Regions from separate parts of the Aliihoeflea sp. PC F10.4 genome, predicted to be linked through region 4. Evidence: riboswitches for the same ligand, from Rfam matches in the RefSeq annotation. Region 4 holds a riboswitch; each other region holds the start of a gene.
What was found. Region 4 has a riboswitch for cobalamin ahead of ACX82Z_RS12620 (DUF1852 domain-containing protein). Riboswitches for the same ligand answer to the same signal wherever they lie in the genome.
Positions count from the first base shown of each region.

Region 1 (5,891 bases), 1.8 Mb from region 4:
GGGCGATCGTTTCGGCGCGTTCGCTCTGTCCGACGATCGCGCCCATGCGCCGGAGTTCAGCGGGAACTGTGTCGACCGTGTTGTCGTAGGCGAATTCCTCGACATGGAAATCGAGGCGCTGAAGCAGGCTCGTCGTGTTGTGAAGGCTGAACGTGCCGGTGACGACGATGTCTGGCTTCGACAGGAACACCTCTTCGGCCCGTCCGCCATTCTTGGGGTAGTTCGCTGCCTCTTCATCGAGAAAGGAAAGCGTCGGGTCCGTCGAAAGATCGGACAAAGAGACGATCTGACCGGGATCGGCCAGAAGCAGCACGAGCTGGTCCGTGCACACATTCATCGACATGACGCGCGGCGGGTCGGCGGCGAATGCAGGCGCAGTCAACGCGAGGGTAAAGGCGGCGGCGCGCAGAATGAATTGTCCGCGCGCCGCCCTTTTCATCAGAAGGTCGACCGGAAGCCGGCGAAGACGCCGATGCCGGGCGTATTGAAGCCACGCACCGTCTGGTAGTCCTGATCGAGCAGGTTTTCGCCGCGCACGTAAAGCTCCGTGGATTCGGTCGCCTGGTAAGAGACCTTGGCGTTTAGGAGGACGTAGTCGTCGAGTTTGACGCGGCCGTTGACTCCAGAAAAGCCAAATGGTCCGGCGACGCTGCTCACGATGATTTCGTCTTCACTGTCAACGGCAATTTTGGCTGTGCCGGAAATAGCCCATTTCTCGGCGGGCTTGTATGTCGTCGTGAGCGCAATTTCGTGGCGTGGAACGCGCAAGTTGCGGTTGCCGTTGGCGTCCTGCGTATGTGTGTAGGTGTATGCTGCGCCTAGCGAGAGCCAATCATTGGCTTCATAGACTAGCGACGCTTCCACGCCTCGCTGACGCGAAGTGCCGGGAACCTGTGCATAGCTGCCACCAGCAAACTGAATCAAGTTGTCAATGTCGAGCATGAAATAGGTCAAGTCGGCAGCAAGGCTATTATTGAACCGATACTCCAAGCCAACGTCGAATGAGACGCTTTCTTCCGGCTCCAGATCGGTGTTGCCAACGAAGGGACCGAATAATTCGTATAGGCTCGGTGCGCGAAAGCCGGTGCCGAACGAACTATGAAGGCGATATCCGCTTTCGCCAAAGCGATAAGATCCTGTCGCCCGATATGTGAGATTATCACCAAATTCGGAGTGATCATCATATCGCACACCGCCTGATAGGTTCAATAATTCAGTTGGCTCCAGAACCGCTTGTGTCCAAACGCCAGCGAGAGAAAATGAATCGTCTGTATCGGAGCCGTAGCTATCGACCGTTTGCGCTCTTTGCCGCTCGTAATCGGCGCCATATTGAAGCAGCAGCCACTCATTAACGTCGAGTGAGCCTTGATAATCTATCTTCCGGCGCTCGCCGACATAATCAGCATCGAACGGGCCGAATGCAGGGTGATTCGAGTCAATTGTGCGATCGACCTCAAAGTGCTGGACCGAAAGCGTATTCTTCAAGCGGCCATCGAGGAAATTGGCATTGAAGCCGACGCGCATTCCGATCTGCTCGTTATCGTTAACATTTACGTCGGTATCCTGTGGCTCAATAATCTCCCCGGTGACGCTATCTACATAGCGGTCTACATCGTAGTCAGCGTCGGCGTCGATGTAGAGCAGGGAACCGAACACCGATACGACCTCGTTCAGGCGATATTCGCCCGTCGCGTCGAACGTCACATTCTCATAGCCGTCCCGCTCGCTGCCGCCCGCTGCTGCAGAAATGCCGTCGGTGCGGAAGCCGGTGATGTTGATTGCGGCACGTCCGGCATCGTTGGCTGCACGCAGGCCGTAGCCCCCACGAACGGTTCCGCGCGAGCCGGCTTCGCCATGGAGGATGTGCGAGATGCCGGGCTCGATATCGCCGAGGGTCGAAAACGAGATCACGCCCGCGATTGCATCCGAACCATAAAGCGTCGACTGGGAGCCTTTCAGCACCTCGATGGACTCGAGGCCACCAGAGAGGAGATACTGATAGGAGGTCTGAACCTGCGTGCTCGTTGGATCGCCGATATCGATACCGTTATAGAGCGTCTTGACGTAGCGGCGCGGCGCGCCGCGCACGGACAGCGATCCCTCCGCGCCCGGGCCGCCGGGTGATGATACGGAGATGCCTGGCAGGCGCTCCAGATAGTCGACGGCGAGCGGCAGGTCCTGCTCTTCCATCTCCATACGCGTGACCGTCTCGACCCGCGAGCCGGAGCGTTCGGCCTCTGTCGGCGCGCGGTTCGGCGTAATGACGATCTGCGGCAGTTCGGTGAACTGCGCATGCGCGGGCAGGCTTGCCAATATGGCGATTGCAGATGCAGCGCAGGCCGCGCCCAGTTTGAAAGCGTACATTCGGTCCCCCGATATCCGGCCTGCGGCCGGAACCCATCTTTTCAAAGATGCTGGAGAAACCTGCGGACCGCCCCGATCCGGCTTCGCCAGCGATGACATATGTCACCACTGCGAAACCACAGCCCCGGACGCTCCCCGCATCCGGCAAAGGTGACGCTCAAGGCAGGTTTCCTGGCTCGCGCTTCAGCGGATCATTCACCTTCCCGGGCACCGCCCAGTGGTTTTCGAATGTCCTCTGCGCTTACAGTTGCGGGGGCAGCCGCGGCTCGGACAAATCGTCCTTCCGCATTCCCTCTTAGCCGGCGTTGCTCGCACCGGCACCTCAAGCTGAAAATTACGTAGCAAGCACTGGGAGTGACGGTCAATCACGTCATTGGCGGGGCCGACCGGACGTCACGCGATGTTGCCTGGCAGCAACGGCCGTTCGGGATTACACTGCGTCATATTTGGTCGCAAAAGATGCCAAAACGGGGTGTTCGATGTCGCTTTTACGCCAACGGAACGGCCGGCCTGGTATCAAATTATAGTCGAACATCCTGATCTGGCGGGGTTTTTGACATTCGCCCACCGATACGGGATGGTAGGGAACATCAGGAACAAACGGGAGATCGGTGGCATGAGTTTCTTCAGAAGTAGCGGGAACCGCGTTCCCGAACACGTCGAGAAGATGGCAGAGGATGTGAAGGCCGGACGCGTCGACCGACGCGAATTCCTCGCCATCGCGTCCGTCTTCGGGGCCTCGACCGCGCTTGCCTATTCGATGATCGGCCTCGCCGCACCTTCGAAGGCGCTGGCGCAGGATGAAGCGCTTGGCGAGCCGGTGACAGGCGGCGTCCTGCGCGTGGCCATGTTCGTCAAGGCAAACAAGGACCCGCGCACGGCCGACTGGTCCGAAATCTCCAACGGCATGCGCCAGTCGCTCGAGCCGCTCGTCAAGTACACGCGCGAGTTCACCTTCGAAGGCAAGCTTCTCGAAAGCTGGGAAGCCAACGACGACGCCACCGAGTACGTTCTCAACGTGCGGCAGGGCGTGACGTGGACAAACGGCGATGAATTCAACGCAGACGACGTCATCTACAATCTGACGCGCTGGGCCGACGGCACTGCTGAAGGCAACTCGATGGCGACCCGCGTCGCCTCGATGATCGACCCCGACACCAACAAGCTGCGCGAAGGCGCGATCGAACGCGTCGACGATTACACGGTCAAGCTGATCCTGTCGGAGCCGGACGTTTCGATCATTCCGGGCTTCTCGGATTATCCTGCGCTGGTCGTTCACCCCACCTTCGACGAGACGGGCGCGGACTGGGTCGCCAATCCGATCGGCACCGGTCCGTTCGAACTCGTTTCCTATTCGGTCGGTGATCGTATCGAGTTCAAGCGGCGCGAAAACGGCGCGTGGTGGGATGGCGAAGCCTATCTCGACGGCGTCGAATTCATCGATTACGGCACCGATCCGTCGGCGATGGTCAACGCGTTCGAAGCGCTCGAAATCCATACGAACTACGAGACGACCGCCGACTATCTCGACATCATGGACAGCCTCGGTCTCGTGCGTTCGGAGGTTTTGACCTCGACCACGCTGACCATTCGCATGAACGTCGACAACGCACCTTACGACGACCAGAACGTGCGCAAGGCCGTTCAGCTCGGCGTCGACAACAACGCTATCCTGGCGCTTGGCATCGACGGTGCGGGCGAAAAGGCCGACAACTACCATGTCGCGCCGATCCAGCCCGACCACGTCCAGATCGCCACGCATGAGCGCGACGTCGACCGTGCCAAGCAGTTGATGGAAGAAGCCGGCCAGATGGATTTCGAGCACGAGATCATCTCGGTCGACGAGACCTGGCACCGCAACTCGTGCGACGCGGTGGCCGCACAGCTTCGCGAGGCCGGGTTCCGCGTCAAGCGGACCGTGCTTCCCGGTTCGACCTTCTGGAACGACTGGACCAAGTATCCTTTCTCGGCGACCAACTGGAACATGCGCCCGCTCGGCATCCAGGTCATCGCGCTCGGTTACCGCACCGGCGGCAGTTGGAACGAGACTGCGTTCTCCAATGAGGAACTCGACGGCCTGATCGCCGAAGCCCTTTCGATCGCCGATTCGGAAGAGCGTCAGTCGGTCATGGAGCGGATCGAGACGATCATCCAGGATTCGGGCATCATCATCCAGCCCTACTGGCGCACGCTCTACAACCACTCCGTAGAGGCGGTGAAGAACCACGGCATGCACCCGACCTTCGAGATCGATCTCGGCAAGGTCTGGCTTGACGAAAGCGCCTGACGCGCCATCTCGTCACAGCGCGGATACGCGACATGAAGGCGAGGGGCGGCAACGGCCCTCGCCGACTGTACCGGGGAACATAACTATAAAACCCCAACCAGAACGGCAGGGGGCACATGCTGGGTTTCATCGTGAAGCGGTTGGGCGTCATGGCCATAACCATGGTCTGCCTGACGCTCGTCGTCTTTTTTCTCGTCAATCTCGACCCGAACCTGCGGCGGCTCGCGATCAGCCAGCTCGACATGCGCACGCCAGACGCGCAGATCGAAAGCTGGCTCGAACGCAACGGCTATCGCGAACCGTTCCTGATCCGCTACGGGCAATGGCTCGGCGTGGTGCAAAAGGAACCGGCCGTCGATGAAAACGGGCAGGCGGTGAGCCGCTTCGCCTTCTGTTCGGAGCCGACGGAGCCATCCTATTCCGGCATCCTGCAGGGCCAGTGGGGCTGTTCGACCACTTTTCGCACGAATGTCGAGAATCGGCTTTTCCCCGGACTGGCAGCTACCGGCAAGCTGATGTTCTGGGTCATGGTGACGATGGTGCCGGTCGCGCTCATCATGGGCATATTCGCCGGTATGCGGGAGGGAACGCGAACTGACCGGACGCTTTCCGTCGCCGCGATCACCACGACGGCGACGCCCGAATATGTCTCGGGCGTCATTTTCACCGTTATCTTCGCCTCATGGCTCGGCTGGCTGAACGGCTCGGCCGCCAGCGCCACCGCGCAAGGCATCACTTTTTCCAATTTCACGCTGCCTGTGATGACGATGGCGATCTACGGCATCGGCTATATCGCCCGCATGACCCGCGCCTCGATGGTCGAGGTGATGACCCAGCAATATATCCGCACCGCGCGGCTCAAGGGGCTCAGCTTCCGCTCCGTCGTGGTCAAGCACGCGCTGCGCAACGCGCTGATCGCGCCATTCACCGTCATCATGCTGCAGTTCCCTTGGCTGCTTACGGGCGTTGTCATCGTCGAGGTGATGTTCCGCTATCAGGGCTTCGGCTTCATGCTAGTGGAGGCTGCCGGCAACAACGACATCGATATGCTTTTGGCAGCGTCGCTGGTGTCGGTCTTCGTCGTCCTGTCGACGCAGCTCATTTCCGACATCGGTTACGCCTATCTCAATCCACGGATCAGGGTGCAGTAGGCCATGTATGAATACCTGACCGTTCCGCAGATCATCACCGGCATATTGTGGCAGCTTTGGCCCGTCTGGGCGGCGCTTGCCGTGGTGCT
Region 1 covers NZ_JBTSWH010000001.1:656,369-662,259, forward strand. The annotation lists gene ACX82Z_RS03205 (ABC transporter substrate-binding protein) at 1-439, opposite strand, end outside; gene ACX82Z_RS03210 (TonB-dependent receptor plug domain-containing protein) at 439-2,364, opposite strand; cobalamin riboswitch at 2,509-2,704, opposite strand; gene ACX82Z_RS03215 (ABC transporter substrate-binding protein) at 2,981-4,651, shown strand; gene ACX82Z_RS03220 (ABC transporter permease) at 4,768-5,802, shown strand; gene ACX82Z_RS03225 (ABC transporter permease) at 5,806-5,891, shown strand, end outside.
Region 1: linked by a shared signal. The riboswitch ahead of ACX82Z_RS03210 (TonB-dependent receptor plug domain-containing protein) and the one ahead of ACX82Z_RS12620 (DUF1852 domain-containing protein) in region 4 are both predicted to bind cobalamin.

Region 2 (5,891 bases), 930 kb from region 4:
CCTCGCCGAGTTCGCTGAGCCGGCGTAAATTGCGCTCCACATCCTTGCAGCGCTTCTTGCCAATGACCGTTTCGGCATGCGTCCTGAAATTTCCAGCCGACCTTGTCAGCACCGCTCGCCGATAACTGGTTGCAGCCTGCGCCGTGAAGCCGAAGCCATTCGCATTCCGGGCGAACATCTGCATGAACGGTCCATCGAGCGCCATATGCGCAAACAACCAATGCCGCGGCAGCTTTTTACCTTCCGACATCAGGCGGGTGAGCGTTGCGACCGCGCTTTCCGCATGCTCGCGTGCGATCAGCGGCGTGCCGCCTATCTGGTAGAGATTGTTTGCCGGCTGGCCGAAGGCCAAAGGCCCGGCACCTCTGACACGGAACGGCAAAAGGCCCGCCAGCCCGCCCCCGTTTCGCGGGCGCAGGACCAGCGCTTTCATGCCCCTTCCGTCACCCATCGCCTCGATGGCGGACGTGACCATCGAACGGGCGAAGAAGGGATTGTCCTCCAGCGCATCGGCCGACAGCGCGTTCCAGTGCTCGGCCGGCAGCGCAGCCAGCGCTGCGGCGTCTATCACCTCGGCCCGGCAAGGCATTTTCGTCGTATGCAAGGCCCGGGCGCCAGCGATCCGGCGCGCGTAGGAGGACGATTGATATATCGTGTCGCTCATGTTCGAACCTCCTGATGGGCCGTGGCGGCGATGCTGCTGAAACCTGCCGGCAGGACGATGCCCAGTTGCCGGTGCGCGAAGATGGCGAGAATGATGCCGCGCAGGGCAAGCGCGGTGGCGGTAGCGATCGCTGCACCCGTCATTCCCATTATCGGGATCAAGGTGAAGTTGAGTGCCAGATTGGCAAAAAGCGCGATGAAGAATCCGAGCGCGCACAGGCGCTCGCCGCCCGTCATGGTGAGAATGTCCTCGCCGGGGCCAAGCGCACAGGCCATCACGATCCCGAGGCACAGGACGGGAACGACGGACGTGGCCGCGTCGTATCCGTCACCGAAAAGAGCGAGCAGCGGGCCGGCGAAGACCCACAGGAACAGCGCGCCGGCAATGGCGAGCGTGGTCGAGAGCGTGGTAGCGGCCCCGACTAGACGCTGGAGCTCGTGACGCTCCCCTTGCGCCGCAAGAGCCGCGTATTTCTGCGCGGTCGCCGCCGATATCCCATAGGGAACGTAGGAAAGTATCTGCGCCAGTCGCGTCGCGGCGAAATAGAAGGCGACGATCTCGGGCGGCATGAACAGGCCGAGGATCAGAATGTCGGCATTGTGGAACAGAATTTCGCTGGCTTCCAGCAAGGCCACCGGCATCGCCACCTTGAACCAGCAGCCGATCCTGTAGGTCGCCCTCGCACCGGCGAGCAACTTCTTCAGTTCGCCGCGCAGGAGCAGATATTGCACGGCGACCGAGGCCGCCAGCCCGCCGACGGTGAAGCTCATGATGGTGACCGCGTCGGCCGAACCGCCCGTGGCGAAAACGAAACCGACGCCTGCCAGAATGGCCAGATGCCGCAGGAGCATCGCAGGCCCGATGCCCAGAAGCGGCTTGTCGAGTCCGCGCGCGATCGCCTCGAGAAACTCCTGAAGCACCAGAAGCGGGATAACGAGAAAGGCGAGCGTCGCCAGCGTGACCATTTGCGGCGAAAGCCCAGTCGGGCCGAAATGGATGATTGCCAGCGCAACGAGCGTCACAATCAGCGAAACGCCGAGCGCCAGCGCGAGAGCGAAATGGAGAAGGCCAAGCGCCGCGCCGGCGTCGCCCTTTGCCCGGTATTCGGAAACGAACCGACAGACGAGCTGGTTGGTGCCGACCGTCGCGCCATGCCCGAGAAGAAAAAGCCAGACCAGAACCAAAGCATAGGACCCGAACGCTTCGGCTCCGACGAGCCGCGCGGCGGCGATCTGGGCGACGAAAGCAAGGGCAGCAGCGCCGACGCGAAGGCCCATGACGGATATGCCGGTACGGGAAAACCCGCCCGGATGCGACGCCATTCTCGCCCTGACTATCTCGATCAGGCCCTTGCCCATTTCCCTCGCCCTTGCTCCGGCGCGTTACTTTACAATCGAACGCGCCAAGCGCATGTCGTCAAAATCAATTACGCTTAACAGAAACTTAGCGGACGAACGCAACTTTGGCTGTCAGCGAATTGCAGCAACATTCGCTGAAATCCCCATTTTGCATTTTGGCATAAAAATAATGATCAAGTGTTAAGCTTGAGAATGTCGCTGTCAATACTGACCGGGAATCGCTCCTTCGGACATTCATACTCCATGCTTCCAGCTCATCGATCTTGGCGAGGCCGCAGCGTGTGTCCCACCACGCCGATGCACTCGTCATCATTGCGATGTGAATATCCAAACTAGATATTGACGAGTGTGGGGGTCGCTACGCAATATGCAGTTGTCAGGGTCTTCCAAAGTCGATTCGGTGATGGAGGCTAAGAGGGAAGTCGGTGAAATGCCGGCGCTGCCCCCGCAACTGTAAGCAGAGAGCGTTTCGTCGAGTATGCCACTGGTGTTTACCGGGAAGGCCGACGAAAAGCCGCGACCTGCGAGCCAGGAGACCTGCCTTGACGATGTGAACGAACCCGGGCGGGGTGCTCCGGCGGTGCGCATGGCTCATGGTCGTCATTCGGCCAGTGAATTTGCGCGTTGCTTCTTCATCCCCGTCCACAGCGCCACGGGGACAAGATGCCGGCGACCAGTGCACTTCAATCAAACGGAAACCATCCGATCGAACTTCCGGTCGAAGCGGCCACGAAGGCGCCGGCCGAGCCCGGCTATCGCCTGATCCGACGCAATGGCGGCGTCACGCCGTTCGATGCGTCCAAGATCACAATCGCTTTGACCAAGGCGTTTCTCGCTGTCGAGGGCTCGACGGCAGCAGGCTCGCGCCGCGTCCACGACATCGTCGAGGAACTGACGGACGGAGTCGTTTCCGCGCTGACGCGGCGTGTCGGGGAGGGGCGCACCTTCCATATCGAAGATGTGCAGGACCAGGTCGAACTCGCCCTGATGCGCGAGGGACATCACAAGGTCGCTCGCGCCTATGTGCTCTACCGCGCCGAGCGTGCACGCGAACGCGAAGCCGAAGCACCTGCCGCCGTGCAGTCGGCGGCATCCTCGCTGAACGTGAAGGGAGAGGACGGCGCGCTGCTGCCGCTCGACGAGGCGCGCCTTGCCCGCATCGTGGAAGAGGCATGTGACGGGCTTGATGCGGTGTCGTCCGTGCCGATCCTCGCCGAGACGAAGCGCAATCTTTATGACGGCATCACCCTCGACGAATTGTCGCTCGCCCCGATCCTTGCCGCGCGCACACTGGTCGAGCAGGAGCCGAACTACGCGTTCGTCTCGGCGCGCCTTCTCATGGACAAGCTGCGCCGCGAAGCGCTGACCTTCGTGTCGGGCCGAAGCGAACAGGCGACACAGGCCGACATGGGTGCGCGCTACGCTTCCTATTTCCCTGACTTCATCAGTACCGGCATCAAGGCCGACCTGATCGACCCGGAACTTGGCCGGTTCGATCTCGCCCGACTGGGTGCTGCACTGAAGCCGGAGCGCGACCAGAACTTCCAGTATCTCGGACTTCAGACGCTCTACGACCGTTATTTCCTGCACACAAAGGGCAAGCGTTTCGAACTGCCACAGGCGTTCTTCATGCGCGTTGCGATGGGGCTCGCGATCCGCGAAATCGACCGCGAGGCGCGGGCCATCGAGTTCTACGATCTTCTGTCGTCCTTCGATTTCATGGCTTCGACGCCGACGCTGTTCAATTCCGGCACGACGCGGCCGCAGCTTTCCTCTTGCTTCCTGACCACCATCGGCGACGACCTCGACGCCATCTTCAAGGGCGTGAAGGACAACGCCTTGCTGGCTAAATATTCCGGCGGGCTTGGAAACGACTGGACGCCCGTTCGCGGCCTCGGTGCGCATATCAAGGGCACCAATGGCGAAAGCCAGGGCGTGGTGCCGTTCCTTAAAGTCGCCAACGACACGGCCATTGCGGTCAATCAGGGCGGCAAGCGCAAGGGTGCGGTCTGCGCCTATCTGGAGACGTGGCACGTCGACATCGAGGAATTCCTCGACCTTCGCAAGAACACGGGCGACGACCGCCGCCGCACGCATGACATGAACACGGCGAACTGGGTGCCGGACCTGTTCATGGAGCGTGTCGAGGCGAACGGCGAATGGACGCTGTTTTCACCGGATGAGACGCCGGACCTGCATGACCTTTACGGCAAGCCGTTCAAGGCCGCCTATGAGGCTTATGAGGCCAAGGCCGCGGCGGGCGAATTGCGCGTTCATCGCAAGGTGCGTGCGCTCGATCTGTGGCGGCGCATGCTGACCATGGTTTTCGAGACCGGGCATCCGTGGGTGACGTTCAAGGACCCGTGCAACATCCGCTCGCCGCAGGGGCATATCGGCGTCGTGCACTCGTCGAACCTTTGCACCGAGATCACGCTGAATACGTCGAAGGACGAAGTGGCCGTGTGCAATCTCGGCTCGATCAATCTCTTGAACCACGTCACGACAAAAGGTCTCGACCTCGACCGGTTGGCAAAGACTGTCGGCACGGCGATGCGCATGCTGGACAATGTTGTCGACATCAATTTCTACACCATCCCAGAGGCGCGCAACTCGAACTTGAAGCATCGTCCGGTGGGGCTTGGCCTGATGGGTTTTCAGGACGCGTTGCAGAAGCTGAAGATTGCCTATGCGTCGAAAGACGCCGTCGAGTTCGCCGACCGTTCGATGGAAGCGATCAGCTATCACGCCATCTCCGCTTCGGTCGATCTTGCCGCCGAGCGTGGCCGCTATCCAAGCTTCAACGGTTCGCTGTGGTCGCAGGGCATCCTGCCGATCGACTCGATCAAGCTGCTCGAGGACGCGCGCCCCGGCGTGGATATGGATGGAGAAGCGACCCTCGACTGGGCCGCTTTGCGCCAGCGCGTGACGACCACCGGCATGCGCAATTCCAACACGATGGCGATCGCGCCAACCGCGACGATTTCCAACATTTGCGGCGTCTCGCAATCGATCGAGCCGGGCTACCAGAACCTTTTCGTCAAATCGAACATGTCGGGTGATTTCACCGTCGTGAACGCACAACTCGTCCATGATCTGAAGGAACGTGGCCTTTGGGACGAGGTCATGGTGTCGGACCTGAAATATTTCGACGGGTCCATCGGCCAGATCGACCGAATCCCTGACGATCTGAAGGCGATCTACGCGACCGCGTTCGAGATCGATTCGGCCTGGCTGATCGAGGCGGCATCGCGCCGGCAAAAATGGATCGACCAGGCGCAGTCGCTCAACCTCTATATCGCCAATCCATCAGGCAAGAAGCTCGACGAGCTTTATCGCTTCGCGTGGAAGAAGGGGCTGAAGACGACCTATTATCTGCGTTCGCGTTCGGCGACCCACGTGGAGAAATCCACCTTGAAGGGCACGGACGGCAAGCTCAACGCAGTGTCGGCCAGCGTTGCCGCTGCGCCGATCGAGGTCGATCCGAATGCCGCGTGGGGCAAAGCCTGCGCGATCGATGATCCCGAATGTGAGGCGTGCCAGTAAGGCTCGAATTTACCCCTCTTCCGTCTCGGCGCGTTGCGCCGATCCACCTTCTCCCACAAGGGGAGAAGGTAGGGTGCTCTTCCTTCTCCCCTTGTGGGAGAAGGTGGCCGAGCGGAGTGAGGTCGGATGAGGGGTCGTAAAACATATGAAGGAACACAAAATGCTCGACTGGTCAGAACCCAAAGCCACACCCGCCGCCACGCCGTCCGGTGAAGGTGCTCCACTCGCAGACGCTACCGGCCTTGGCGAGATCGAACGCGGCGGCGCGCGCGTCTCCGTGGACGACAAGCGCATGATCAACGCCCGCGCCGACGTGAACCAGCTTC
Region 2 covers NZ_JBTSWH010000001.1:3,416,814-3,422,704, reverse strand. The annotation lists gene ACX82Z_RS17220 (GNAT family N-acetyltransferase) at 1-664, opposite strand, end outside; gene ACX82Z_RS17215 (lipopolysaccharide biosynthesis protein) at 661-2,022, opposite strand; cobalamin riboswitch at 2,385-2,581, shown strand; gene ACX82Z_RS17210 (ribonucleoside-diphosphate reductase subunit alpha) at 2,686-5,565, shown strand; gene ACX82Z_RS17205 (ribonucleotide-diphosphate reductase subunit beta) at 5,726-5,891, shown strand, end outside.
Region 2: linked by a shared signal. The riboswitch ahead of ACX82Z_RS17210 (ribonucleoside-diphosphate reductase subunit alpha) and the one ahead of ACX82Z_RS12620 (DUF1852 domain-containing protein) in region 4 are both predicted to bind cobalamin.

Region 3 (5,891 bases), 1.7 Mb from region 4:
ATCGAAATCCGGCAGGATCTGATCGCAGACGACGAAGGCGTCGCAGAATGGACCGATCGCCTCGCGCCAATCCTTGAAGCGATCAATGCGCGCCCCGACATTCATGTCGCGAAACAATTCGGCTCGCGCACCGGTCCATTTTGAACTGATGGAGGAAATCATGACCGACCTCGACGACGCGCAGAAACAGGCGCTTGAAGCCGCCGCGTTCCGCCGACTGGTGGCGCATCTGCGCGAACGTACCGACGTTCAGAACATCGACCTGATGAATCTTGCCGGCTTTTGCCGCAACTGCCTGTCCAACTGGTATCGCGAAGCCGCCGAAGCGGACGGCATCGCGATGACCAAGGACCAGTCGCGCGAGATCGTCTACGGCATGCCCTATGCCGAGTGGCAGGCGAAGCACCAGACGGACGCAAGCACGTCACAAAAGGCCGCTTTCGAAGCGTCTCGTCCAAAAGACCATTGACCGGCCTGCCCGGCTGGGGCAACCAAGCGCCGATCCTTTTCCGGGGCGTCGTCGCGAGTCGCGGCCGCACCGGAAATACCCGCCTGTTTCAGGTCGCGCCAGCCGCGTCCATCCCATAAGGCATCATACGATTGAACGGAATTTGACGATGGCAGACGAAGTTTCGGACAGCACGCACGAAGTCGCAGCAGGACAGTTGCGCTCCTTTATCGAACGCATCGAGCGCCTCGAAGAAGAAAAGAAGGCGCTCGCGGACGACATCAAGGAAGTCTACGCCGAAGCCAAAGGCACAGGCTTCGATACCGGCGCGATCCGCCAGTTGATCCGCATCCGCAAGCAGGATGCGTCGGAGCGCCAGGAAGCCGAAGCGATCCTCGATCTCTACATGAACGCGCTCGGCATGGCCTGAGCCACCACTCCCTGAAAGCAGGCGGGCCGAACTGCCTTACGCGTTCGGTGCCGCAGGCTTCGGAAAATCGATCATGTCCCCCGGATCACCCTCGATAGGCATGCGCGTGCTGACCGCACTCGCCGCGAGCTTGTTCCTTGCGGCTCCCGCGCTTGCCCAGGAGCCTGCCCTTTCCGAATGGCAGATCACCAAATGTGAGGTTTATACCGAGGCGTTCGAGGACGCGTCGGCCAGCGACGCAGATAACCTCAGCCAGTCCTTTATCGACGAGAACGAAGCCTTCATCGCGCAAGGATGCGTCGAGCGCGTGGCCGTGTGTCCACGCACGCAGGCCGATCTCGACATCGCCAACATATTGACGATCGCCGCGATGAATGCCGGCACGGCCAGCACCTTTCTTCCGTTCGCCTGCACGGACGGCTGACGACGCGAAAGCGTCACCGATCCGTCAGGAAATCCTGTCCCTGACCGAGGATCAGCGGGTCGGGTTCGGCAACCACGTTTTCGTCCCTGCCGTCATAGTCGAAACGCCCGAGAATATGGCGCATCACCGAAATCCGCGCGCGTCTCTTGTCGTTCGCGCGCACGATCGTCCAAGGCGCATGTGCCGTATGCGTCCGCTCGATCATCTGGCTGCGCGCTTTGGTGTATTCGTCCCATTTGCTCATGCCCTGAACGTCGATCGGCGAAAATTTCCACGTCTTGAGCGGATCATGCACGCGGTCATGGAAGCGCTTGAGCTGCATCTCGCGGCCGATATTCAGCCAGAACTTGAAAAGATGAATCCCCTCATCGACGATCATCCGCTCGAAATCGGGCGCGTCGCCGAGAAAGGTCTCATGCTGCTTCGGCGTACAGAACCCCATCACGGGCTCGACCACGCCGCGATTGTACCAGGAGCGGTCGAAGCTAACGAACTCGCCGCTGGTGGGGAAATGCTCGACATAGCGCTGGAAGTACCATTGCCCGCACTCCGTCTCGGTCGGCTTCGGCAAAGCCACGTTACGGGACGAGCGCGGGTTCATGTACTGGCGCAAGACAAAGATCGTGCCGCCCTTGCCGGCCGCGTCGCGCCCTTCGAACAGCGCGATCACCCGCTCGCCTTTGGTCTGCATCCAGTATTGCAGCTTCACGAGTTCTTCCTGAAGCGCTTCCAGTTCGGCTTTGTAAGCCTTCCGAACCATCTTTTCGGAATAGGGGTAGTCGCCCGAGCCGAGCGCGTCAGACGCGATCCAGTCGGGCAGCTTCGGATTTTCGATATCGAACGAGCGCTTGCGCCCGTCGAAGTCGATCTCGATCGGTTTGACCTTCTCGCGGCCGTAACTGGTCTTCTTTGCGGGCATGCGGCAGGTTCTCCGGTTGCATCGACGAATGCTAGTCCATCGCACCGAAAAGAAAAGCCGCCCGCCTCTCGGGCGCAATGACCGCGCCCGATTTTATCGCTTTCCTCCGCCCGCCATCCATGCTCATTTGTCGGCGTTCGAGGTGCCCTTGGCCCGCAAGGTCGAAGGGATAATTGGGAAGCCGGTTTGATGCCGGCGCTGCCCCCGCAACGGTAACGAAACTCGTTTTCCGACGAAAGCCACTGGGTCGAAGACCCGGGAAGGCGTCGGAAAGGTCTCTCGATGAGACGGCTTCGAAGCCCGGAAACCAGCCTTGATCAAATGAAACCGACTGATCGCGGTGGGCGATCGGAAGAGACACGCGACCGTGCGGCCTCTCGCCTGCCGGTCGTCACCCTTCCGTCTTCCGCCGGTTTGGTCCTCGAATGAGGCAACGGCATGGACGACGACTTCCCGCGCATCGATACCAGAATTCATCCACGCCGATCACAGGGAGCGGGACACGTCACGCCCGAAACCGTCTTCCTGCAATGGCTCCTGTCGCTGCCGGCGGGCACGCCTGTCGACGCTGCCGCTCAAAGGCAGATCGACATGATCGACACCCGCGCAACGAACCATCCGGACGCTACGCGCCTTCGCGAGCTTTTCGCTGCGGCGGCCGGCGAGCCGCCCCGTCCCATCCTCAACTGATCGATCGGAGATTTACTCATGGCTACAAGAACCGAACCCGCCCCGCACAAGCAGGGATTGCTCGAACGGCTTGCTGCCGGTCCTGTCATCTGCGCGGAAGGCTATCTGTTTGAACTCGAACGGCGCGGCTATCTCCAAGCTGGGCCTTTCGTTCCCGAAGTAGTGCTGGAGCACCCCGAGGCGGTCACGCGCCTGCACGAGGACTTCGTTCATGCCGGCAGCGACGTCGTCGAAGCCTTCACCTATTACGCTCATCGCCAGAAGCTGAAGGTGATCGGTCGCGAGGACAGTCTTGAGACGATCAATCGTCAGGCGCTTCGTATTGCCAAGGATGTCGCCGACCGCAACGGCTGCCTGATGGCCGGCAATATCTGCAACACCAACGCCTATGAGGCCGCAGACGCTTCGACGCACAACGCGGTGCGTGCCATGTTCGAAGAGCAGATCGGCTGGGCGGTCGAGGAAGGGGCCGATTTTCTCATCGCCGAGACCATCGACTGGCTGGGCGAAGCCGAGATCGCGCTCGACGTGATGAAGAAGACCGGCCTGCCCACTGTCGTGACGCTTTCGGTCCACCGCGAGGAAAAGATGTTCGACGGCGCGTCCATCGTGGAGGCGTGCAAGCGGCTCGAAGCGGCCGGCGCCGATGTCGTCGGCCTCAACTGCCAACGCGGCCCGAAGACGCTGATGCCCGTCGTCCGCAAAGTGCGCGAGGCCGTCTCGTGCCACGTCGCGGCGCTGCCCGTGCCCTATCGCACGACGGATGCCGAGCCGACCTTCCAGTCGCTGACCGACCGGGCCTGCTCATGCATTCCCGCCGATCGCCCGTTCCCGACGGCGCTCGATCCGTTTACCTGCAACCGTTACGAATGCGCCGAATTCGCCCGCGAAGCCTATGATGCGGGCGTGCACTATATCGGGCTTTGCTGCGGGGCCGCCCCGCACCACATCCGGGCAGTCGCAGAGGCGCTCGGCCGAACCGTTCCGGCGAGCCGCTATTCTCCCGACATGTCCAAGCACGCCTTCTTCGGAACCGACGCGGCGATCCCCGATGCCTATCGCGGCAGACAGAAAGTAATCTAGGTCAGATGGCGGCCCGCCGGTGAAGGCGGGCCGCCCGCTTACTCATTCGTGGTCATGTGTCGCGCCGGACCCGCCCACGGCAACGATCGTGTAGGGCACGCCTTCGATTTCGATCGTGCCGGTTTCCTCCAGTGTTTGCGTCGAGATCAACCGGACGATGCCCTCGCGCGGATCGGTGATCGCAATCGACTCGCCCGCAACAGCCAGACGCGGGCGCGGATCGCGCCAGTGGCCATCCATCGAATAGGCATCCGTCACCGCCACGCTTTGCTCGATCTTGCCCGAGACGACATCGACGAGATGCAGCCTGCCGTCTTCGGTGAGCACATAGGCATTGCGAGGCTGTGCGGGATCGAGCGCGAAATCGACCCGGCGCATCGGCAGGTCGATTTTTGTGAATTGCGTTTCATCGCCCGGCTCGATGACGACAATTGCCGACGGGCCGTAATTTCCGAGGAAGTAGCTCATCGCCGTTCCGCCCTTCAGAGTCGAGACGTTGCCCTCGCCGAGATCGGCAGTCGGTATATGCTTCAGCGCCGGCGCTTCGCCGCCGGAGCCCGGTGACGCGATGACGATCCCGTCGCGGCAGCCGAAGGCGAAGATGCGCGCCGACTGCGCCTGCCCGTGAACGCCGGGGCAGGCGACGACGTCGCCAACATCGTTCCCCTCCCGGTCGATCACCTTCAGCCCGACCCGTGGCTCGTCGGGATTTTCATGCGGCACGGAGACGACGAGATAATCGCCCATCGGCGCGGCGAGCCCATGATGGGCGGAACCCGGCTGGAGAACGCGCGGTTCGAAACGCCCGCCCAGCACATCGCTTTCGGCAAAAAGCGAAACGTCACCTGACCCGTCGTCGAAAAGCGCGATCGTCCCCGAGCCCTCGACCACATGCGCAGGCTTCGTGCCTCCGATCTCGGTATCGAGCAGCTTCGCGTCCTCGACCTTCAGATCGGCATGGTCGCCATGGTCCTCGAAGGTGATGCCGGTGTCGATCACGGCCACCTTGCCGGCGTCGCCCTGAACGGCGAACACCACGCGACCGCTTTCGCTTCGCGTCAGCGCCGGTGTCTGCTCGATTTCGAAAACACCGGCGGGTGAACCGTCAATGTCGAAAGCGCGCACGACGCCTTCGGCGTGATCTCCGATGAACAGCCGATAATGCGCGTCGTGCGGCTCGTTCGCCATCGCCGGAATTGAATGACCGACATTTAGCGCGAGTGCGCCGATTGCGGCGGACAGCGCGAGAATGCATGTCTGATTTGAAATCGAAATCATGAAGTGCTCCGTTAATTGAACGGTACGTAATAACATAACGTTTTTGAACGGCAATGGTGTGTCGATGAAAATGACCTCGGCCCGGAAACGAAACGGGGCGCCCATTAAGGACGCCCCGCCACATATCGGTCATGAATTTGCGAGTGCTACTGCTCGCCTGTCGGCGAGGCGTGCTTTTGCGCTTCGACCGGATCGGGTTCCTCGCCGCGTGTGGCGAACAGCGAGGCGACGACGCCAATAGCCAGGATCGTGAAGGTAACGCCGAGCGAGATCGTCGGCGGAATCTTTTCGATACCCATGATGCCGGCCGCGAACACCTTGCCGCCGATGAAGATCAGCACGGCCGATAGCGCGTATTTCAGGTAGACGAAGCGGTGAGCCATGGCCGAGAGCGCGAAATAGAGCGCGCGCAGGCCGAGGATCGCGAAGATGTTCGACGTGTAGACGATATAGGGATCGGTCGTGATGGCGAAGATCGCCGGCACGGAATCGACTGCGAAGATCACGTCGGCGATCTCGATCAGCACAAGCGCCATCAGGAGCGGCGTGATGTAGAGCACCTCCTTGCCCGTCTTCGGGTCGGGCAGGCGGACGGTGAAGCGAGAGCCGTGAAAATCCT
Region 3 covers NZ_JBTSWH010000001.1:4,147,149-4,153,039, reverse strand. The annotation lists gene ACX82Z_RS20910 (N-formylglutamate amidohydrolase) at 1-144, shown strand, start outside; gene ACX82Z_RS20905 (DUF1244 domain-containing protein) at 161-469, shown strand; gene ACX82Z_RS20900 (DUF2312 domain-containing protein) at 618-878, shown strand; gene ACX82Z_RS20895 (hypothetical protein) at 952-1,302, shown strand; gene ppk2 (polyphosphate kinase 2) at 1,316-2,221, opposite strand; cobalamin riboswitch at 2,345-2,551, shown strand; gene ACX82Z_RS20885 (hypothetical protein) at 2,660-2,911, shown strand; gene ACX82Z_RS20880 (homocysteine S-methyltransferase family protein) at 2,930-3,994, shown strand; gene ACX82Z_RS20875 (hypothetical protein) at 4,037-5,272, opposite strand; gene ACX82Z_RS20870 (TerC family protein) at 5,419-5,891, opposite strand, start outside.
Region 3: linked by a shared signal. The riboswitch ahead of ACX82Z_RS20885 (hypothetical protein) and the one ahead of ACX82Z_RS12620 (DUF1852 domain-containing protein) in region 4 are both predicted to bind cobalamin.

Region 4 (5,891 bases):
CGCTCGCGCCGGGCAGGAAGGGATGCGCAAGGGCCTGCGCCCGTGCGCTGACGACCGGGCGACGCGCCAGGGAGGCTGCGGCGACGGCGGCGTTGTCGATGATGCGGTTGCCGATCATCTCCACAACGTCAGCGTCGAGCGCAACATCGTCGGCGGCGACAGAAGCTATCTTCCAGGCAAGCTGGTCCTCGCGGGGGAGCTTTTCGGCGGATTTATAGGTGCGGACCTTATGCGACTTCACGGATGGCTTTCCTCTGCTTGATCAGACTCTGGGGCGGGAATGGGTATCGGGATGCCGTCGCCATCGACGGCGACCATCATGAACCGGCCGGAGACGGCCGGGCCTGCCGTCGCAGCGTCGTGCTGCTCGGGCACGATGTCGACGTCGACCGTCATCGAAGAGCGCCCCTGAAAGACGACCCTCGCGCGCATCTCGATTATGGATCCGACGGCAATAGGACGGATGAAATCGATGTTGTCCGCCTTGGCCATCACCACCGCGCAATGGGCATGACGGGTGGCACAGACATAGGCGGCCTTTCCCATCAAATGGAGAGCGTTCGCTCCATAAAGGGTGCCGTAATGGTTCGCCTGTTCGGGAAGCACCACCTCCAGAAAGTTGGCCTTTCCCTGCCTGCTCGTAATCGGTTGCGCGTCCAAATGCTGTGTCCGGTTGGCTTTTCAAATCCGCATTGTCCACATATGGTGAAATCGATAAACTACTGAAAATGCGTAGCTTTGCGAATTTGTCTTGTGAATTTGCAAAGTTTGCGAAGAACGGAGGGCGCGATGAAGAAGGCGTTCATGGGTGTACGCCTGAAAAGGCTGCGCGAAGAAAAGCGGATGACACAGCAGTCGCTCGCCGACACCTTGGGTATCTCGCTGAGCTACCTGAACCAGATCGAAAACAACCAGCGTCCGCTCACCGTGCCGGTCCTCCTGAAGCTCAATGCGTCCTTCGGCACCGACGTTCAGTTGTTCTCCGACAGCGACGAAGTGCGCATCGTCGGGGAATTGCGGGACGTTCTTTCGGACCCGGCGTTCGGCGAGGCGGTCTCCGTGGCGGAGATACGGGAACTGGCGACCAGTATGCCTGCGCTGGCGCGTGCCTTCATCAATCAGGGCCGCCGTCTCAAGCAGTCGAACGAACAGGTGCTGGCCTATTCGGCGCGGCTCGGCGGGGATGGGCACGACCGCGCAATGCCTCTGCCGTCAATGCCGTTCGAGGAAGTTCGCGATTTCTTCTACGCCCGACACAATCACATCGATGAACTCGACAGGGCGGCTGAAACGGCGGCGGGGGAAATGGGAATGCCGGTAGGCGATATGGCCGGTGCCATCGCCGAGCGCCTGCGAGAGCGTCACGGCGTTCTCATTGTCGATCTCGAAGAAAGCAGTTCGGCCCAGCGCAAATTCGACAAGGAGATGCGCGCGCTGCGTCTTTCAAAAAGGCTCACATCGGGACAGCAGGCCTTTCAAATGGCGACGCAACTTGCGTTTCTCGAGCAGATGGACGTCATCGGCAGCATCGTTGCGAAAGCCGGCTTCTCGAATGACGAAGCCCGCTCGCTTGGCAGGATCGGTCTGGCCAACTATTTCGCCGGAGCGCTCATATTGCCCTATGTGCCATTCCTGCGGATGGCGGAACAACTGCGCTATGATATCGAACTCCTGTCGCAGGAGTTCGGCGTCGGCTTCGAGACGGTCTGCCACAGACTGAGTACGCTCCAGCGACCTGAAGCACGAGGCGTCCCGTTCTTCTTCGTGCGGGTGGACCGCGCCGGAAACATGTCGAAGCGGCAGTCTGCAACCGACTTCCATTTTTCTCGTATCGGCGGCACGTGCCCGCTGTGGAACGTCTACGATGCCTTCTCGAATCCCGGGAGACTCTTGACGCAGGTTGCCGAGATGCCGGACGGCCGCGCCTATCTGTGGCTTGCCCGCATGGTCGAAAGCTCCCGCGGCGGACACGGCGCGCCCCGAAAGACATTCGCCATCGGACTCGGCTGCGACATCGTCCATGCCGATAGGCTGGTGTATTCAAAAGGCATTGCGTTGGCCGATCCCTCGATCCGCACGTTGATCGGTGCCGGTTGCAAGGTTTGCGAACGTGTCGGATGCACGCAACGGGCGTTTCCACCTTTGACGAAAACGATCGTCATCGACGACCGCACGAGTTCGTTCGCGCCCTATTCAACGGCGTGATATCTCTTAACGATGTTAACATATAAACATTTCTTTATGCGATATTGACATTCAAGCAAATCCGCCCGAAAGTGTGATCGTCATGGTTCCCCGCGCGTCTCTCGCGATGTCCGGGGCTAAGAGGGAAGTCGGTGTAAGACCGGCGCTGCCCCCGCAACTGTAAGCGGCGAGCTGATGTCCAAAATGTCACTGGGGTAAACCCTGGGAAGACGGGCAGAGGCGACGACCCGCGAGCCAGGAAACCTGCCTTGGCAAAGTAACGTCCACGGGCGGGGTGCCCGGTGTGCCGTAGCGGAGGCCGCATGGCGGCTCGTCTTGCTATGTGTCCGCTGACCCATGCCCCCAACTCATTGGGGTAAGCCATGTCTGAAACCGCAGCTCGTATCGCCACGCTGGCCGTGCAGCCTGTCGATCGCTATCCGTCCGCGATGAGCAACGACTTTACGTTTCGCCTGAAGAGCATTCGCTTCGATGAGGATTACCGTCCCTCGGACAATACCCGCGCTACAACCAATTTTGCAAATCTGGCCAGAGGGAAGAACCGGCAGGAGAATTTGCGCAATGCCTTGCGGATGATCGACAATCGATGCAACGCGCTGGCGCATTGGGATAACCCGGAGGGCGGTCGCTATACGGTCGAACTCGATATCATATCCGTAGAAGTGAACGTCGACCCGGGCGGCACCGACGATGCCTTTCCAGTAATTGAAATGTTGAAGACGACGATAGTCGACCGGAAGACCGGCCGGCGCATAGACGGCATCGTCGGCAATAATTTTTCCTCTTATGTGCGGGATTACGATTTCAGCGTGTTGCTGCCCGAGCACAACAGGAACCGACCTGAATTCAGCGCGCCGGACAATTTCGGCGACCTGCATGGCAAATTGTTCAAGTGCTTCGTCAATTCCGCCGCCTACAAAGAAAATTTCAAAAAGCCGCCTGTCATTTGCCTGAGCGCTTCAAGCAGCAAGACATATTGCCGGACGAACAACAGCCATCCTGTATTGGGCGTCGAATACCTGCAGGATGCGTCATCCTCGACCGATCTGTATTTCCAGAAAATGGGATTGCAGATTCGCTATTTCATGCCGCCGGACAGCGCTGCACCTTTTGCGTTTTATCATCTTGGCGATCTGCCTGGCGACTACACCAATCTGGAACTGATCGGCACGATCAGCACGATGGAGACGTTCCAGAAGATTTACCGGCCTGAGATCTACAACGCCAACTCCGTCGCAGGCGCTCACTATCGGCCCAGCCTGAAGCATCAGGATTATTCGCTGACCCGGATTGTCTATGACCGCGAAGAACGCGGCCGGCTGGCTGTCGAGCAGGGTAAGTTCACCGAGGAGCGCTTCATCAAACCATACAAGGCCATTCTCGAGCAGTGGTCCGCGAACTACGCCCTTTGATCAATCGAAACACAAGGTCATTCGTCTTGAAAACACTTTTGCCCACGTCAACCGCCGGCAGCTTGCCGAAGCCCTCCTGGCTTGCGGAGCCTGAGAAACTTTGGTCGCCCTGGAAACTGCAGGATGAGGAATTGATCGCAGGCAAGCAGGATGCCCTGCGCCTTTCCCTCGACGATCAGCGACAGGCGGGCATCGATATCGTCAGCGACGGCGAGCAGACGCGCCAGCATTTCGTCACAACGTTTATCGAGCAGCTCAGCGGCGTCGACTTCGAGAAACGCGAGACGGTCAGAATTCGTGACCGCTACGATGCGAGCGTGCCGACGGTCGTCAGCGCTGTTTCCCGCCCCAAGCCGGTCTTCGTCGACGACGCAAGGTTCTTACGTCAGCAGACCACGCAGCCGATCAAATGGGCCCTGCCGGGTCCGATGACCATGATCGATACGCTCTATGACGCCCACTATAAGAGCCGCGAGAAACTGGCCTGGGAGTTCGCCAAAATCCTCAATGAGGAAGCCAAGGAATTGGAAACCGCAGGCGTCGACATCATCCAGTTCGACGAACCGGCATTCAACGTCTTCTTCGACGAGGTGAACAATTGGGGGATTGCCACTCTGGAAAGGGCAATCGAGGGACTGGAATGCGAAACCGCCGTCCACATTTGCTATGGCTACGGCATCAAGGCCAATACGGATTGGAAAAACACGCTGGGATCGGAGTGGAGGCAGTACGAGGAATCGTTCCCGAAACTGCAGAAATCCAACATCGACCTGATCTCGCTGGAATGTCACAATTCACATGTTCCGATCGATCTGATCGAGCTCATCCGGGGAAAGAAAGTAATGGTGGGTGCCATCGATGTCGCATCGAATACCGTCGAGACGCCGGAGGAGGTCGCCGAAACCCTGCGAAAAGCACTAAAGTTCGTAGATGCCGACAAGCTCTATCCCTGCACGAATTGCGGTATGGCCCCGCTGTCTCGTCAGGTGGCGACCGGTAAGCTGAAGGCGTTGGGCGCAGGCGCTGAGATCGTCCGAAAGGAACTTTCCGCCTGAGCATTTGCGAAAGAGAGCGGGGACATGTGCGCGCCAATGCCAAGCATGTCCGCGACGGACGAGGTTAAAAAATGCATCCGGCCAAAATAGCGCTATTCAGTTGTCCGCCGGCCAAAAGCGCTTCAACGTTTTTACGAACGCTGAAGCCTTGTTACACTTCAGTTCGAAGCCTCCCGAACTCAAAAAAGTCTCGAGCGTTGTCTAGAACAAGTTGTTCCATTGCCAAACGGGTATCGATTGTCGCACTGCCAATGTGCGGCGTCAGCACAACGCGATCTGTTACAGTGGGAAATGGATGGTGCGGGAACGGTTCTCTGTCCAGAACATCAAGCCCTGCCCCCGCAAGCTTTCCATGAACGAGCGCGTGTTCAAGTGCGGCCTGATCGACGACGCTTCCGCGCGCGATATTTACGAGTATGCCGGATGGTCCAAGTGCATCGATGACTTCGCGGTCAACGAGGTTGCGCGTCTGTGCGTTGGCGGGGACGGCAATCACAAGGAAATCGGCCCAACGCGCAAGGGCTACAAGATCGCTCTCGAGCGCATAGCCGACATCCGGCAGCGCGCGTCGGCTGTGGTAACGGATATCCATGGAAAACCCGCTGCCGCGCTTGGCTATTGCCTTGCCGATCCGCCCGAGACCCAAAATTCCAAGCCGCTTGCCGGAGACGCGTATAGCCAAAGGGAACTCGCCCAGTTGCTTCCACCGTCCATCCTTGACGTATTTGTCAGCCATCGCGACTCGGCGGGCCGTTGCCAGCATCAATGCCCAAGCTAGGTCTCCAACGCACTCATCGAGAACATCCGGCGTATTGGAAATTCGCACGCCCGCCGCCCGGGCAGCTGCAATATCGAGCGTATCGTAGCCGACACCCCAGCTGCAGACTGCCTGCAAACCTGGCAATGCAGACAGGTCTGATGCGCTCAGACCGCGGCGCACCGTTGTCACTGCCAGCCGTGACTCACGAAGGTGCCACATTTCGCAGTGGTCCCGCTTCGCTTCAGTGAACAATTGGACGACCGGAAACTCGCGCGCGAGCTGCGCATCGAATTCCGGCGAGATTGACGCCAGCTGAACGATCCCACCTCGACTGGAACCCTTCATCGAGGGATGTAGCCGGCAGCAGCTGCCGCGTCGGCAAATGACAACCCGTCTGCAATTCCCTTCTCGACCTGACGATCAGTCTCCAGTGCCGCACGAGCGGCAGCCAAAACCTCT
Region 4 covers NZ_JBTSWH010000001.1:2,488,939-2,494,829, forward strand. The annotation lists gene ACX82Z_RS12605 (MmgE/PrpD family protein) at 1-241, opposite strand, end outside; gene ACX82Z_RS12610 (acyl-CoA thioesterase) at 238-660, opposite strand; gene ACX82Z_RS12615 (short-chain fatty acyl-CoA regulator family protein) at 790-2,205, shown strand; cobalamin riboswitch at 2,272-2,470, shown strand; gene ACX82Z_RS12620 (DUF1852 domain-containing protein) at 2,634-3,617, shown strand; gene ACX82Z_RS12625 (methionine synthase) at 3,644-4,672, shown strand; gene ACX82Z_RS12630 (2-hydroxyacid dehydrogenase) at 4,824-5,777, opposite strand; gene ACX82Z_RS12635 (RraA family protein) at 5,774-5,891, opposite strand, start outside.